Regions from separate parts of the Paenibacillus terrisolis genome, predicted to be linked through region 2. Evidence: riboswitches for the same ligand, from Rfam matches in the RefSeq annotation. Region 2 holds a riboswitch; the other holds the start of a gene.
What was found. Region 2 has a riboswitch for cyclic di-AMP ahead of ACI48K_RS11705 (TrkH family potassium uptake protein). Riboswitches for the same ligand answer to the same signal wherever they lie in the genome.
Positions count from the first base shown of each region.

Region 1 (6,703 bases), on a different contig from region 2:
TCCTTTACAGGCTCATCGACACCGCAGTGACCCAGGTACTGCAAAGATACCCTGACCCGCCGCCCACCGGGCTCAGCCGGATCCTGTTCCTGTTCGAAGGACAGCTCGGGCTAAGCACCAACCCGGATGTACGCCTGTATTTCTGGCTGCTGATTGGCATGACTGCGGTCCGTCTGCTGATGACCCCCTTAATCCAGGCCGGAATTCTTTACGGACTTGTTCCAAATGACGCCAGAGGAACGGGGCTTCCTCTTTTTCAGGGAATGAAGGAATTCTGGAAGCCGGTTGTCCTTTTTTATATCCTGGAGCTTGCGCTTACTTTGCTGCCTTCGCTCTGGATTATTCCAAAGCTGACCTCTCTGTGGCCCGGCCTGCTGCAAAAAGGACTTGACCTGCCATCCTCCTTAACGATCCTCGGCTATGTGCTGGGCTGGCTCGCTTACGGATGGTTCATCCGGCAAACCTTGCTGTTCGCATTGTTTGGCTACTTGTTCAAAGCCGGTGTATGGAATTCCCTGTTGATTTGTTTCAGGCATCTTCTTCAGGGTCTCGCCATATCCCTGATTCTCATCGCTTTCGGACTTGTTCTTTTCACTTTATTCGGCACGGTTTCTTGGATTTGGACCGGCCTTCTCGCCCTGATTCTGCAGCAATCCTATCCTCTTATTCGCAGCGCGTTTAAAATATGGAGAGTCACCTCTCAATATCGGCTCTGGCAAGCCAAGTCACAAAATAGTTAATTTTTTTTCACCACTTTCAAACCTTGAAAGCACAAGGCCTCCGCGGATACGCGGGGGCCTTGTGCGTTAAAGTGCCCTCTTAAACTTGTTAATTAACCATTGCCAAAAGATGCCTGTATTTGTTACAATAACAACAGCACAATTTCAGTAACAGTTTTGTAATCATTTTTGTCACCTTTGGCAAGAATCTTCTACTGAATGACGAACTAGTAATTTCAGGTGTGAACTAAGAGCCGAATTCCCTTCGCCAGGGAAACGGGGGAACCATTTTGGGTGAATTGATTCCGAAGTCAGGAATCATAGGGGACCTTCAACCGAATCCTCAAGCTAACCTCGTAGGCATTGGAAGGAGCATAACTTCTTGAAAAAACAGTTAGCCGCAGCAGCAGTAAGTTTTGCCATTCTTTTCACAATTGGAGCTGGTAGCGCTTTCGCGGATTCCAAACTGGACACTGTAGTCGATTCGGCTCTTGGATCCAGCTATGTATCCGGTGGAACAACCACAGCAGGCTTCGATTGCTCTGGATTTACGATGTACGTGTACTCTAAGCTTGGTATCAAGCTTCCTCATCAATCCGGCTCTCAATACAAAATGGGAACCGCCGTTTCCAAAGATGAGTTGATCCCAGGCGACCTGGTTTTCTTTAACACTTCCGGCAAAGGCGTTTCACACGTAGGAGTATTTGTAGGCGACGGGAAATTTGCTCATGCCTCCTCTTCCAATGGAGTAGTCATCAGCAAATTAAGCGAAAAGTATTATGTTGAGCGTTATGTTGGCGCTAAACGCGTTATGAGTACCGACAAATATGAAGACGTTACAGGAGATTCCGCTGAGCAAGACAACGTAGAATAATCAGGAACCGGAAACCCGCAAGAAAGTGATTCGATGCTTCGATCATTTTCTTGCGGGTTTTTTCTATTTATTTGGTATTTCCCATCTAGGAATCATTACCCGGCTGACGGCCATTTCAATCAGGACTTAAGCCTTCTTTTTCTTAAATATCAGGCATCGAACTTGTCAAAGCTGGGCGCGTTTGGTAGAATAACCAAAGGCAATAGTAACAACTTTGTAATCTTTGCTGTAACTTTGTTTTTGTGCACATACTACAACAAAACTGCCGAATTCCCGGTGCACGGGAAACGGGGGAACCACATCAGGGTGAATTGATCTCGCTCCAAAGGGATCATAGGGAACCTTCAACCGAATCCTTAAGCTAACCTCGCAGGCCTCGGAAGGAGCAAGACATCATGAGAAAGACGATTGCAGCAGCGGTAACGAGTTTGGCTTTGGTGTTCACTATGGGAGCCGGAAGTGCCTTTGCGGCCACACCGACTACGACTACTTTGAGCAGTGTCGTCAAATCCGTATACGGCACACCTTACAAATTCGGAGGAACCACCCTTGCCGGGTTCGATTGCTCCGGATTTACCAGATACGTGTTCAGCAAAATCGGCGTTCAGCTTCCTCGCGTATCAACCGCCCAATACAAGCAAGGAACGCCGGTAGCCAAAAGCAACTTGAAAGCGGGCGATCTTGTCTTCTTCAATACGCTTGGCAACGGAGTATCCCATGTTGGCATCTACGTCGGTGACGGCAGCTTTGCGCACGCCTCTTCCTCAAAAGGCATCCGCATCGACAAGCTGAGCAACAACTACTACAACAACCGTTACGTTGGAGCGAAAAGAATTCTGAGCCAATACAAATTTTCCGTATTTGCCGCAAACTGATTTCATGAATCTTTATTTGACCCTCTATTTTGGAGCCGCCCTGATTCTTGCCGGAATCGGAGCGGTTTTTTGTTCCCTGCTTATATAACGAGATAAGCCCGCGAAAGGTTACCGTTTTCCTGCGTGTTTCAATTGAATATTTACAAGCCCGTCTTTTCCCGGTAGAGTGAGGTTACAAGATTCTACGGAGTTCATCTTAGTGACGGCATTCCTACATTAGAAGGAGGCGCAAAGATGGATAAGTTTATCCCGGAATTTCATGTCGTTCCCATGGAGGAAAGTCATGGCGCGGAAATCTGCACCTGGCGTTACGACTCCCCTTACGATATTTATGGCTGGCTCCCGTGGGAGCAAATGAAAGCGCTTGATGTGGAGTTTGGCAACCCGGTTTTGCGGGCCGAGCAATATGTTTCCGTTTTAGACGAGAACGGAGTAATGGCGGGTTTCGCCCAATATTTCCCCCTTACCGGCGTAACACGCTTAGGAATTGGCATGAAGCCTGAATTATGCGGACACGGCCACGGAAAGGCGTTTGTTTCCGCAATCGTAAAAGAAGCGGTTCGCAGAAATCCGGACCACGAGGTTGATCTGGAGGTTCTCACTTGGAACAACCGGGCGATCCGGGCTTACCAGAAAGCTGGCTTTACGATCACCGACCTATACGAGAAAATGACCCCCGGAGGCGTATCCAAACCCTTTTACTGTATGGTCTACCGTGGAGATCCCGGTCTTGCGTAAGTGCCGCTCGCAACTGCATTCGACCAAACCGACAAATCGCCTATGATAAATTGCACTTTAATGGCAGTATTTTTCGTTGATTGTGTGCTATTTTTGACATAAAGGCTATGATCCACCATATTGTTCCGTTATAATGGAAATGGTAGCTTACATATGGAGGGGCGATGGAATGCAAAAGTGGATCATGAGCGGACTTTTTTTCGCGGCATGCGCTTTGGCTGTCGTGCTGATGTTCACCCTGCCGGGCAGGGAGCAAACCGAACAGGAGGCTAAGCCTCAAATGCCCGCAGTTACTTTAAATGCCGAGCAAGCCCAAGCCACGGTTGAGGCGAACTGCATCAGTTGCCATGGAGACCAGCTGCAGGGACAGGTAGGTCCCAACCTGCAGAAGATCGGAGCGGAGCTGACGGCTGACGAATTGTATGGAATTATTACCAAGGGCAAGGGCGGAATGATGCCTTCATTCAAAGATCGTTTGAAAGATGAGGAAATTGCTAACGTCGCGATGTGGCTCTCCGAGAAAAAATGACGGCATCGGCGCAAAGCAAAGCAAGCCCGCCGGGAACCTGAAGTTCCTGGCGGGCTTTTTGGCAAGCTATCGATTTAATCGCCCTCGACCCGTCAATCGGCGGAACGCGTTTTTTCAAATGCCTCATTATATTGCTGGGCTTCTTTGATGTCTATCGCCGTAATTCCGCCTTCCTCCCAAGTTGTTAAACGAAGCGTCACGGTTTTGTGGTCAATGGTGATAAAAGGGTGATGATTAAACGCCTCCGAAATGGCGGCGACCTCATCCACAAAAGCAATCCCTTTCATAAAATTGGAGAACGTATATTTTCGGTAAATCCAGCGTCCTTCCTCAAGCTCCCATCCTTCCAATTTTTCCAGGTGCGCCTCTATTTCCTGCGGTGTAAACGGCATTTTTCTTCCTCCCCGTTCTCTTCAAGAGCTCCCTTTAGATAACGGTTTCACTGATGTTGTGCCGGGCTCTTTGCTACATATTGTATTCCCCTGATCTCATCTTCATGCGCCTTAGTCCAAAGAGACTCTATAACATCATCTATTATTAAATATTTTGTTTGCCATCAAACCAGCTTGATGGAGGTAAGCTCTTCTTCCCCGATAAGGAAATTTATCCGATGCGTCTCGGCATCGTAAATCACAACCGCGCTTCCTACCGAAATCACGGGTTCCGTCCCAAGCCCGTAGAACAGATCCTCGGCCAGCGCCTCCCATACCTCATTTTTTTCTTCAGCAGACAACCGTTCCCAATCTTCCTGCTCCATTTCGAAAAATTCGTAGCTATCCGAGATGCGGCCGACTGCGGCCGTCAAATCTGCCAGAATATATTCATAGTCCCTACCGTGCTTTACTCCCACGGGCAACAATCTCCCTTCTTGACCCTGTTCTTCAGGCTGTGATCTTATTATACCGGAAAAAACCACTTAAAAAAAAACGGAAATCTGTCGATAAAGTAGATAAATCATTTTTTTGGAAAAACCAAAGGAGTCAATCTGCAAGGATGCGGTTTGGCCAAAGATTGGAATCAATTTATCTCAAGGACGAGGTGTACAATGGAAATTTCATCAATTATCGGACTTATTCTCGGACTCATAGCGCTTATTGTAGGGATGTTCCTGAAAGGGGCGCCTATCGCAAGCCTGGTTTCCAACCCTGCAGCCTTCGTCATCATCTTCGTCGGTACGGCGGCCACTTTGTTCATGGCCTTCCCGATGACGGAACTGAAGAAATTCCCTAAATTGCTAAAAATGACGGTCGTAAAACCGAAAATGATCAGCAAGGCGGAACTCATTACGCTGTTTATGGAATGGGCGACCATTACCCGGCGCGAGGGGCTGCTGGCCCTGGAAGCCAAGGTAGAAGAAATAAATGATGATTTCCTTCGCGGCGGTATGCGCATGATTATTGATGGAAACGACCAGGAATTTGTCCAGGATGTTCTCACGGAGGATATTGCGGCAACCGAAGAGCGGCATAAAGCCGGTGCGCTCATTTTTGCCCAAGCCGGGATGTACGCGCCGACGCTCGGGGTACTTGGAGCCGTTGTGGGCCTGATCGCCGCATTGTCGGACATGAGCGATATCGAACGGTTGTCCCATGCGATTTCGGGTGCTTTTATCGCTACGATTTTTGGTATATTTACCGGTTATGTTTTATGGCATCCGATTGCCAATAAGCTGAAACGTCTCTCCAAGAAAGAAATGGAGATCCGGCTAATGATGGTGGAAGGTCTTCTATCCATTCAATCCGGCGTATCCACAATTGCCATTCAACAGAAGCTGGCTGTCTTCTTAACCCCTGCCGAACGTGCGGAAATTCTAGAAAAGGGGGCGGGTGAAGGTGAGCAAAAAGAATAAGCACCAGGATCACGAGGAGCACTCCGACGAGAGCTGGCTGCTCCCTTATTCTGACTTGATGACTTTGCTGTTGGCGCTTTTTATCGTACTGTTCGGGATGAGTACCATTGATGCGAACAAATTCGAGGAAATGAGCGAAGCGTTTAACAGCGTGCTGACCGGAGGTATGGGTGTTCTGGATCAAAACTCCATGAACAGCAACACCAAAAATTCGATCAGTGATAAACAAATTCCAAAGCCCTCTTCTGACGGCGCCATGAACAATAAAAGCGAACTGATGCGTAAAGAGCAGGAAAGCTTGGAGGCCCTCAAAAAGCAGCTCGACAATTATATCAAAAACAACGGCCTGACCGACGAGCTGGATACGAAATTGAATCAATCCCAGCTCATGATCACAATCAGCGACAAAGCCTTGTTCCCTTCGGGAGAAGCAGAAGTGAAGCCGGACGCCCGGATACTCGCCAAAGCCATCTCGGCGATGCTCCAGCAATTCCCGGATTATGAAGTCATCGTTTCCGGCCACACCGACAATATCCCGATTTCCAACAACAAGTTCTCCTCCAACTGGGATTTGAGCTCGGCCCGGGCCCTTAACTTCATGAAGATTCTGCTGCTCAATACCAATCTGGATCCCAAGAAGTTCAGCAACAGCGGCTACGGCGAATACCATCCTGTCGCCAGTAATGCCACCGCGACGGGACGCGCCCAAAACCGCCGGGTTGAGGTATCCATCATCCGGAAATATCAGGATAGCAGCAATCAACAACAGCTTGGCGCAACCACAGCGCGCTAATATTTCACCATAAAAGGCCCTCACCGTAGAGTGAGGGCCTTTCTTATACTTAGCGGCCGTGCGTGAATACCGATTTTAATAGAGAGTATAATTCAGAGCCTGACCCAGCTCGCGTTTCTCCTGCTCCGTCAAATCCCGCCAGGTTCCGATTTTCTGATTGCCCAAACGGATATTCATAATACGGACGCGCTGCAGCTTCCGCACTTCATACCCGAGGGCGCTGCACATCCGGCGAATCTGGCGGTTTTTCCCTTCCGTAAGAATGATCCGGAACACACGCTCCGCAACACGGGTCACCTCACAGGGCAGCGTCTTCTCACCCAAGA
Region 1 covers NZ_JBKFGG010000046.1:13,213-19,915, reverse strand. The annotation lists gene ACI48K_RS23795 (hypothetical protein) at 1-740, shown strand, start outside; cyclic di-AMP (ydaO/yuaA leader) riboswitch at 962-1,097, shown strand; gene ACI48K_RS23790 (C40 family peptidase) at 1,102-1,593, shown strand; cyclic di-AMP (ydaO/yuaA leader) riboswitch at 1,847-1,984, shown strand; gene ACI48K_RS23785 (C40 family peptidase) at 1,989-2,468, shown strand; gene ACI48K_RS23780 (GNAT family N-acetyltransferase) at 2,703-3,206, shown strand; gene ACI48K_RS23775 (c-type cytochrome) at 3,376-3,735, shown strand; gene ACI48K_RS23770 (4a-hydroxytetrahydrobiopterin dehydratase) at 3,828-4,127, opposite strand; gene ACI48K_RS23765 (hypothetical protein) at 4,292-4,585, opposite strand; gene motA (flagellar motor stator protein MotA) at 4,781-5,584, shown strand; gene motB (flagellar motor protein MotB) at 5,568-6,377, shown strand; gene rluF (23S rRNA pseudouridine(2604) synthase RluF) at 6,453-6,703, opposite strand, start outside.
Region 1: linked by a shared signal. The riboswitch ahead of ACI48K_RS23785 (C40 family peptidase) and the one ahead of ACI48K_RS11705 (TrkH family potassium uptake protein) in region 2 are both predicted to bind cyclic di-AMP.

Region 2 (6,703 bases):
CGTTAAGGCTTCTCTGCAGCTTCCTTCACCTCGAGTCCCAGCTTTCGGGCAGCCCAGCCGGTGGTGCTCGCCTGGACGATAATGGTGAGCACGATGGCCATAAACGTCACGGCCGAAATCACCTCGGCATGCGCGATGCCCATCCCGGCGATCATGCCCGACAACGCCGCCGGAATAACGCCGGTTTCCCGAACCCAGGACATAAACAGCATCTCCCGCCAGGACCACTTGACCTTGCGATCCGGCAGAGCGCATAGCAGCACGGTCAAAGGACGCGCCACGAACATCAACAGCAGGATTGCCGCCAGGCTTGGCCAGAAGTAATGGCCCAGCGTCGAAAAATTCACCTGACTGCCCAGCAGAACGAAAATCAGCATCCGCATCATGACCGTTGTGTTCTCCGCAAAGGATCCGATCTCGATTTCCTTATGCTCGAGCGACAAGCCGAACGTATCCGCGTTACCCCAAATGATCCCGGCCACAAAGGTGGCCATAAAGCCGCTGACATGCAGCAAATCCCCGATAAGATACGATGCCAGCGCGCACACGATCATGACGATGGTCGAATACTCTTTTAAAAATCCGTGGCGGGCATGTCCGGCTAAAAAGGTGAGCAGACCCGAAATGACAATCCCCGTTAAAATGCCCCCAAAAGCCGTAACCAAGAAATCCGACGACATGTCGCCGAAGTTCAAAGTCCCGCCGCCGGATACGACAGCAAGGAGCGAAAACGTCAAAATGGAACCCGTCGCGTCGTTGAACGCCGATTCGCTTTCTACCGTTTCCCGAACCCGCTCTTTGATCTTCACCTGTTTAAATACCGGAATGATCGAGGCCGGATCGGTCGATGCAATCACCGCCGCCGCCAAAAAGGCGAAAATCCAATCCACGTTAAAGAGATAATGAATTCCCGTCCCCACAACGGCCGTTGTGATCAAGACCCCCGGCACGCTGAGCATCGACAACGTGATCCAGACCTTGCGCAGCCCGCTGAGCTTCAAGTTCCTCCCGCCGTCAAACAAAATTAGCGCCGAGCCCACCGTAAGGATCAGCTGATTAACCACCGATCCGCTGGATTCATGGAGCAGGCGAAGGCCGGGACCCAACAGCATCCCGACGGCGATAAACACGGCAACGTCCGGCAGTCTCAGCCAAGCGGCGAGCCTTCCGGCAAGCATGCCGACACTTAAGACGAACAGCACTAAAATAAGAAAATGATGTATCGATTCGGTCACAGCCGATTCCACATGAGTCACACTCCAACTGTCGAAGCCACATGTATGGCCTTTTATTGATTAATTACCGTTTCAAATTGCTCGATATTTTTCTTGGAGCCGATGATAACCATAATATCGCCTTGGCTAAGCTGGTCCATGGCGGTCGGAGCTACGATAATCCCGCTTTCGCGATGGATTGCCACAATGCTGCACCCGAAACGGGCTCTCGGATTGAGATCGCCGACGATTTTGCCGTTTAGGCATTCAGGAACATTCATCTCTACGATGCTGTATTCCTTGGACAATTCGATGTAATCCAGCAGGTTTGGCGTTACGAGCTGATGGGCCACGCGAATCCCCATGTCCCTCTCCGGGTAAATGACTCGATCCACGCCCAGCTTCTCCAGCGCCCGCCCGTGCAGAACGGAGATCGCCTTGGCGACGACGGTTTTCATACCAAGCTCCTTCAGCAAAATGGCCGACAGAATATTTAGCTGAATGTCGCTGCCGATCGCCACGATGCCGCAGTCAAAATTGCGCACGCCCAGCGATTTCAACACCTCTTCATCGGTGGGGTCAGCCACGACCGCATGGGTGAGTTGATCGCCCAAAGCCTCCACGATTTCCTCATTCCGGTCAATGCCGAGCACCTCGTAACCAAGATCCATCAGCTCCAGAGCCAGACTTGATCCAAAGCGTCCCAGCCCGATCACCACAAACTGCTGTGTTTTCATTGTAGATTAATCCCCTTATCCTATGATCATTTTGCCTTCCGGATGGCGATATAATTCTTTACCTTTTTTCGGACCGAGCGCGTATGCCAGCGTAAGAGGTCCCAGCCGTCCGGCGAACATGGTGAAGCTGATGATGATTTTGCCGATTAAAGTCAGCTTGCCGGTCAATCCCATGGTCAAACCAACCGTACCGAAGGCGGACGTTGTCTCAAACAGAATGCTGAGGAAGCTGGCATCCTCCGTCGTCGACAAGATCATGGCCACGGCAATAACCAGAAACAAGGCCAACATCGCCAGCGTAACCGCTTTGAAAATCCGTTCCTGGGCCAGACGATAACGGAACAACACCAAGTCCGAGCGCCCGCGGATCATGGAAATCACCGCGCCGACCAGAATCGTAAACGTCGTCGTTTTGATCCCGCCCCCGGTGGAGCCCGGCGACGCCCCGATAAACATCAGGATGATCATAAAAAACTGGGTGGCCTGACGCAAAGCGCCGATGTCCAGTGTGTTGGCTCCCGCCGTTCTGGGCGTTACCGATTGGAAGAACGAGCTCCAGATCTTCGCGCTCCAGTTTAACGGCTCCAGTGTTCTGGAATTCGTGAATTCGAATATAAAAATAACGAGCGCCCCGACAACTATCAGTGCGGACGTCATGGACAACACGACTTTGGAATGCAATGACAGCCTGCGGTGGCGCCGAAATTCAATGAGATCGGACAAGACGATGAACCCGATCCCCCCGGAGACGATCAAAAACATGGCTACAAAATTCGTGACCGGGTCGCCGACATATTGCGTCAGGCTGCGGTATTCGCCAAACAGGTCAAATCCGGCATTGTTAAACATCGAGACGGCGTGAAAGACTCCGAAATAGACCGCCCGGCCAAACGGCATGTCAAAAGCCCAGCGCAGCGCGAAAGTCACGGCCGCACAAGCCTCGATGACGAGCGAATACATCAACACCTTGCGGATCAGCCGAACGATGCCCTCCATCGAATTCTGGTTCATCGCCTCCTGCAGCAGCAGACGGTCCTTCAGCGATATTTTCCGCTTAAATACGAGAGAAAATAACGTTGCCATGGTCATGAATCCCAACCCGCCGACCTGAATCAGCAGCATGATCACGACTTGCCCGAATGTGGAAAAATACGTTCCCGTGTCCCGAACGACCAGACCGGTTACGCAGGTTGCCGAGGTTGCCGTAAACAAAGCATCGATAAAAGGCGTCGTCTCTCCCCGTGTACTTGAGATCGGCAGCATCAGCAGCAGCGCGCCCAGAAGAATAATCAGGGCAAAACCCAGCACAAGAATCTGGGGCGGAGAAAACTTGAACCATTTGGATAGCAACCTATTCACCTCATCGCTTAATTAGGAAAAACAAAAGAAAAAAGCACTGGAAATCCAATGCCTTTCGGGTTTGGCTCCTGTTGCAAAGGCCTACGAGGTTAGCTGACGGATTCGGACATGCACAGTTGCCCTATTCGCTCTCTTACCCGGCATTCCTGCCGGCTCCAAGCGAAATTCACCCCGGAAAATTCGGTTCCCCCGTTTTCAAATGAAATTCGGCCGTATTTTATTTTCATCGAGTTACATTTCATTTTTATCAAATGGATTATAATCCATAATCCAACCTATCACAATGGCTCTTTTCGATGAAATAGCCTTGAAAATCGTGAAAACCAAGAACTCATAGCTTATGATCTCGCTAAATCTAACACATTGGGGAACTTATCTTCGATTATTGGAGGTTTTCATTTATATTTTCATCACCGTCTCTGGCGCGCGGGGTACGCCCTATGATATCTTTACTGTGACGCGATTGCAGTAAAATAATCCCTTTTACAAAAATTTTAAAGGAGCTTAACCATGAACTTGATATCGCAAACCTCTGGGAGGAAAATCAAGCCCAAAACGCTTTGGCTGATGGCCGCGCTCGGATTTATCGTTTTTATCCTTGTTCAGGTTCTCCCGACCGACGCGTCGGAAACGCTGCAAATGGAGCAGCAGGAGAAAACGATTTCCAAACAGCAGGCAGCAAGCGCTGCCGAAGATTTCGCCGCATCCCAGCTTCAATTGGAAGGAGAACTTAAGCCTGCTCTCGTTACATATGAAACGCAATCGGATTTATACGGTTATTTGGCCAAAGAAGATCTGCTCGGCCCGTTTCTGAAATCCTATGACAAGAACTTTCCTTATGACGTCTTTCGCGTTCGTTTCAATAACCCGAATGAAGTGTTGTCCGCATTAACCGTAGACGTCCACATGACGACCGGAAAAGTGGTCAGCTTCGAAGAAATCACGACCGCCAGCAATAAAAATAAGCAGGATATGCTAAGCAATGGTTCGGAAACCGTCGACAGCCTGCGCTCCTGGGAAGGCGATTTGACGCTGGAGCAGAAAGAAAAATTAGCCCAGCCTTACTTGACGTATTTCGGGTTTAACAAAAGCGGGATTCAACCAGCAGCCAATGAGAGCGAAGTCGGCTTGTTGTACCAAATCCCGGATTTCAAGGTCGGGCAATCCAAAGCCCAAATCAAATTCAGCTTCGAATACGGCCAGGTTTCTTCGATGGAAGCTTCCTTCAGCGTTCCGAAATCACATACCGATTACGTGGCTCATCAGACCACGATTGCCAACTGGCTGACGTTTGGCGGTTATGCCCTGTTCACGTTTGTTCTGGGCATTTTGGCCATCGTCTACAGCGGATTGACACGGGTGCACACGTCTTTTAAAAGAGGGATTTTCCTGGCTTCCGTCTACTTTGTTCTTTCGACCGCCAGTACGATCAACATGCTGCCCGTTTTCCAAAAAGAGAGCATGTCTTCCGCCGTGCTGCTTATCGGATTCATTATCCAGGGATTAGTTACCCTGATCCTTGCCGCCTCCGTTTATTTCTCCTTGGTTGGGGGAGACGGATTGTGGCGCAAACAAGGAATCGCCCTGTGGCCGCGCGCCAAGGAGTCCGGATATGGACGGCATGTTTTGGGCGCGGTGTCCGACGCCTATGCCTGGGCCCTGATATTGCTGGGCGCACAGTCCGTCATCTTTTTTGTACTGGAACGAACGCTTCACACCTGGTCGACGACCGACGCCACACAGTCCCCATACAATATGATTTACCCAATTTTCATGCCTCTGCTTGCTTGGGTAGCCGGGATTGGGGAAGAAGCCGTATACCGGCTGTTCGGCATCCCGATGTTGAAGAAAATATTCCGCAGCACATTTGTCGCCAGCGTGATCACAACGATGATCTGGGCGTTCGGCCATACGCTGTATCCGATTTACCCTGTCACTTCCCGTCCGATCGAGCTGCTGTTCATCGGTCTGCTGTTCAGCTTCATCTTTTTGCGGTACGGCTTCGTGACGGTCATGTTCTCGCATACGATTTTCGATACGATTCTGATGTCTTTAAGCATCATTTTCATGGGCGGCGCCCTGAATTTCACGGCAGGCGTGTTTTATATCGTTCTTCCCGCCATCGTCGCTTACGTCGTCTACCGGTTTAATCCGCCGGGGAAAGAACGAAAGCCGCTGCCGTTCGACAAAAAAGAGGAGCCGTTGTTTACGACTCCTCATCCCGAAGGGCATTTATAATTTCATTCGCCAGTTTATCACCAATGGAAAGAGGCCGGAAGTCTTCGACGGAGGCCTCTTTAATTTTTTTCAGCGAGCCAAAATGCTTGAGCAGCGCTTTACGGCGTTTTTCCCCGATTCCGGGGATCGCGTCGAGCCGCGAGGTCACCATTGATTTGCCGCGCTGTTCGCGGTGGAACGAGATGGCGAAGCGGTGCACTTCGTCCTGAATGCGCTGCAGCAGGTAAAATTCCTGGCTGTCGCGCGGCAGGTGAATCGGCTCCGGCGGATCATAAGCCATCAACTGAGCCGTCTTATGTTTCGCGTCCTTAACAAGGCCGCAGACGGGAATGTACAGCCCCAGCTCGTTCTCGAGAATTTCGGTCGCCGCAGAAATTTGCCCCTTGCCGCCGTCCACAACGATCAGATCCGGCATCGGCAAATTCTCCTTCAGCACCCGTTCGTATCTGCGGCGGATCACCTCGCGCATCGTTTCGTAATCGTCCGGGCCCTGTACGGTCCGGACTTTATATTTGCGGTATTCCTTCTTGGCCGGCTTGCCGTCGATGAATACCACCATCGCCGAAACGGGGTTCGTCCCCTGGATATTGGAGTTGTCGAACGCTTCGATGCGCGACACCGACGTAAGTCCGATTGATCGGCCGAGGTTCTCCGCGGCCTTCGATGTCCGTTCCTCATCGCGTTCGATGAGGCGGAATTTCTCGTCCAGCGACACGCGCGCGTTGTCGACGGCCATCGTTATCATCTGCCGCTTCAGTCCACGCTGCGGCACCAACACCTTCACGCCGAGCCACTGCTGCAGCGCGTCCGCGCCGGAATCCGGCCCCAGCAGCTCGCCTTCGGGAGCGGCCGAAGGGCTTGCCTCGGCCTCGGCCGCTTTGCCGGAAGACGGCTGGACTTGCTCGCCGGCCTCATCCGAAACCGGCTGCTCCGGCAGGGCCGCCGAAACCTCGTCCGCCGCCTCCATTGCCGGGAGAAGAATTTCCTGCGGCAGCGCCGGATTATCGCTGTAATATTGGGCCACGAATGACAGAAAATCTCCGTATGCCTCCCCGTAGAACGGAAACGACGAGGCGTGGCGTTCAATCATTTTGCCCTGGCGCATATACAATATCTGCACGCACATCCAGCCTTTATCCACCGCAAACCCGAAGA
Region 2 covers NZ_JBKFGG010000010.1:8,165-14,867, forward strand. The annotation lists gene ACI48K_RS11695 (cation:proton antiporter) at 3-1,247, opposite strand; gene ACI48K_RS11700 (potassium channel family protein) at 1,289-1,951, opposite strand; gene ACI48K_RS11705 (TrkH family potassium uptake protein) at 1,967-3,301, opposite strand; cyclic di-AMP (ydaO/yuaA leader) riboswitch at 3,374-3,532, opposite strand; gene ACI48K_RS11710 (CPBP family intramembrane glutamic endopeptidase) at 3,821-5,548, shown strand; gene uvrC (excinuclease ABC subunit UvrC) at 5,517-6,703, opposite strand, start outside.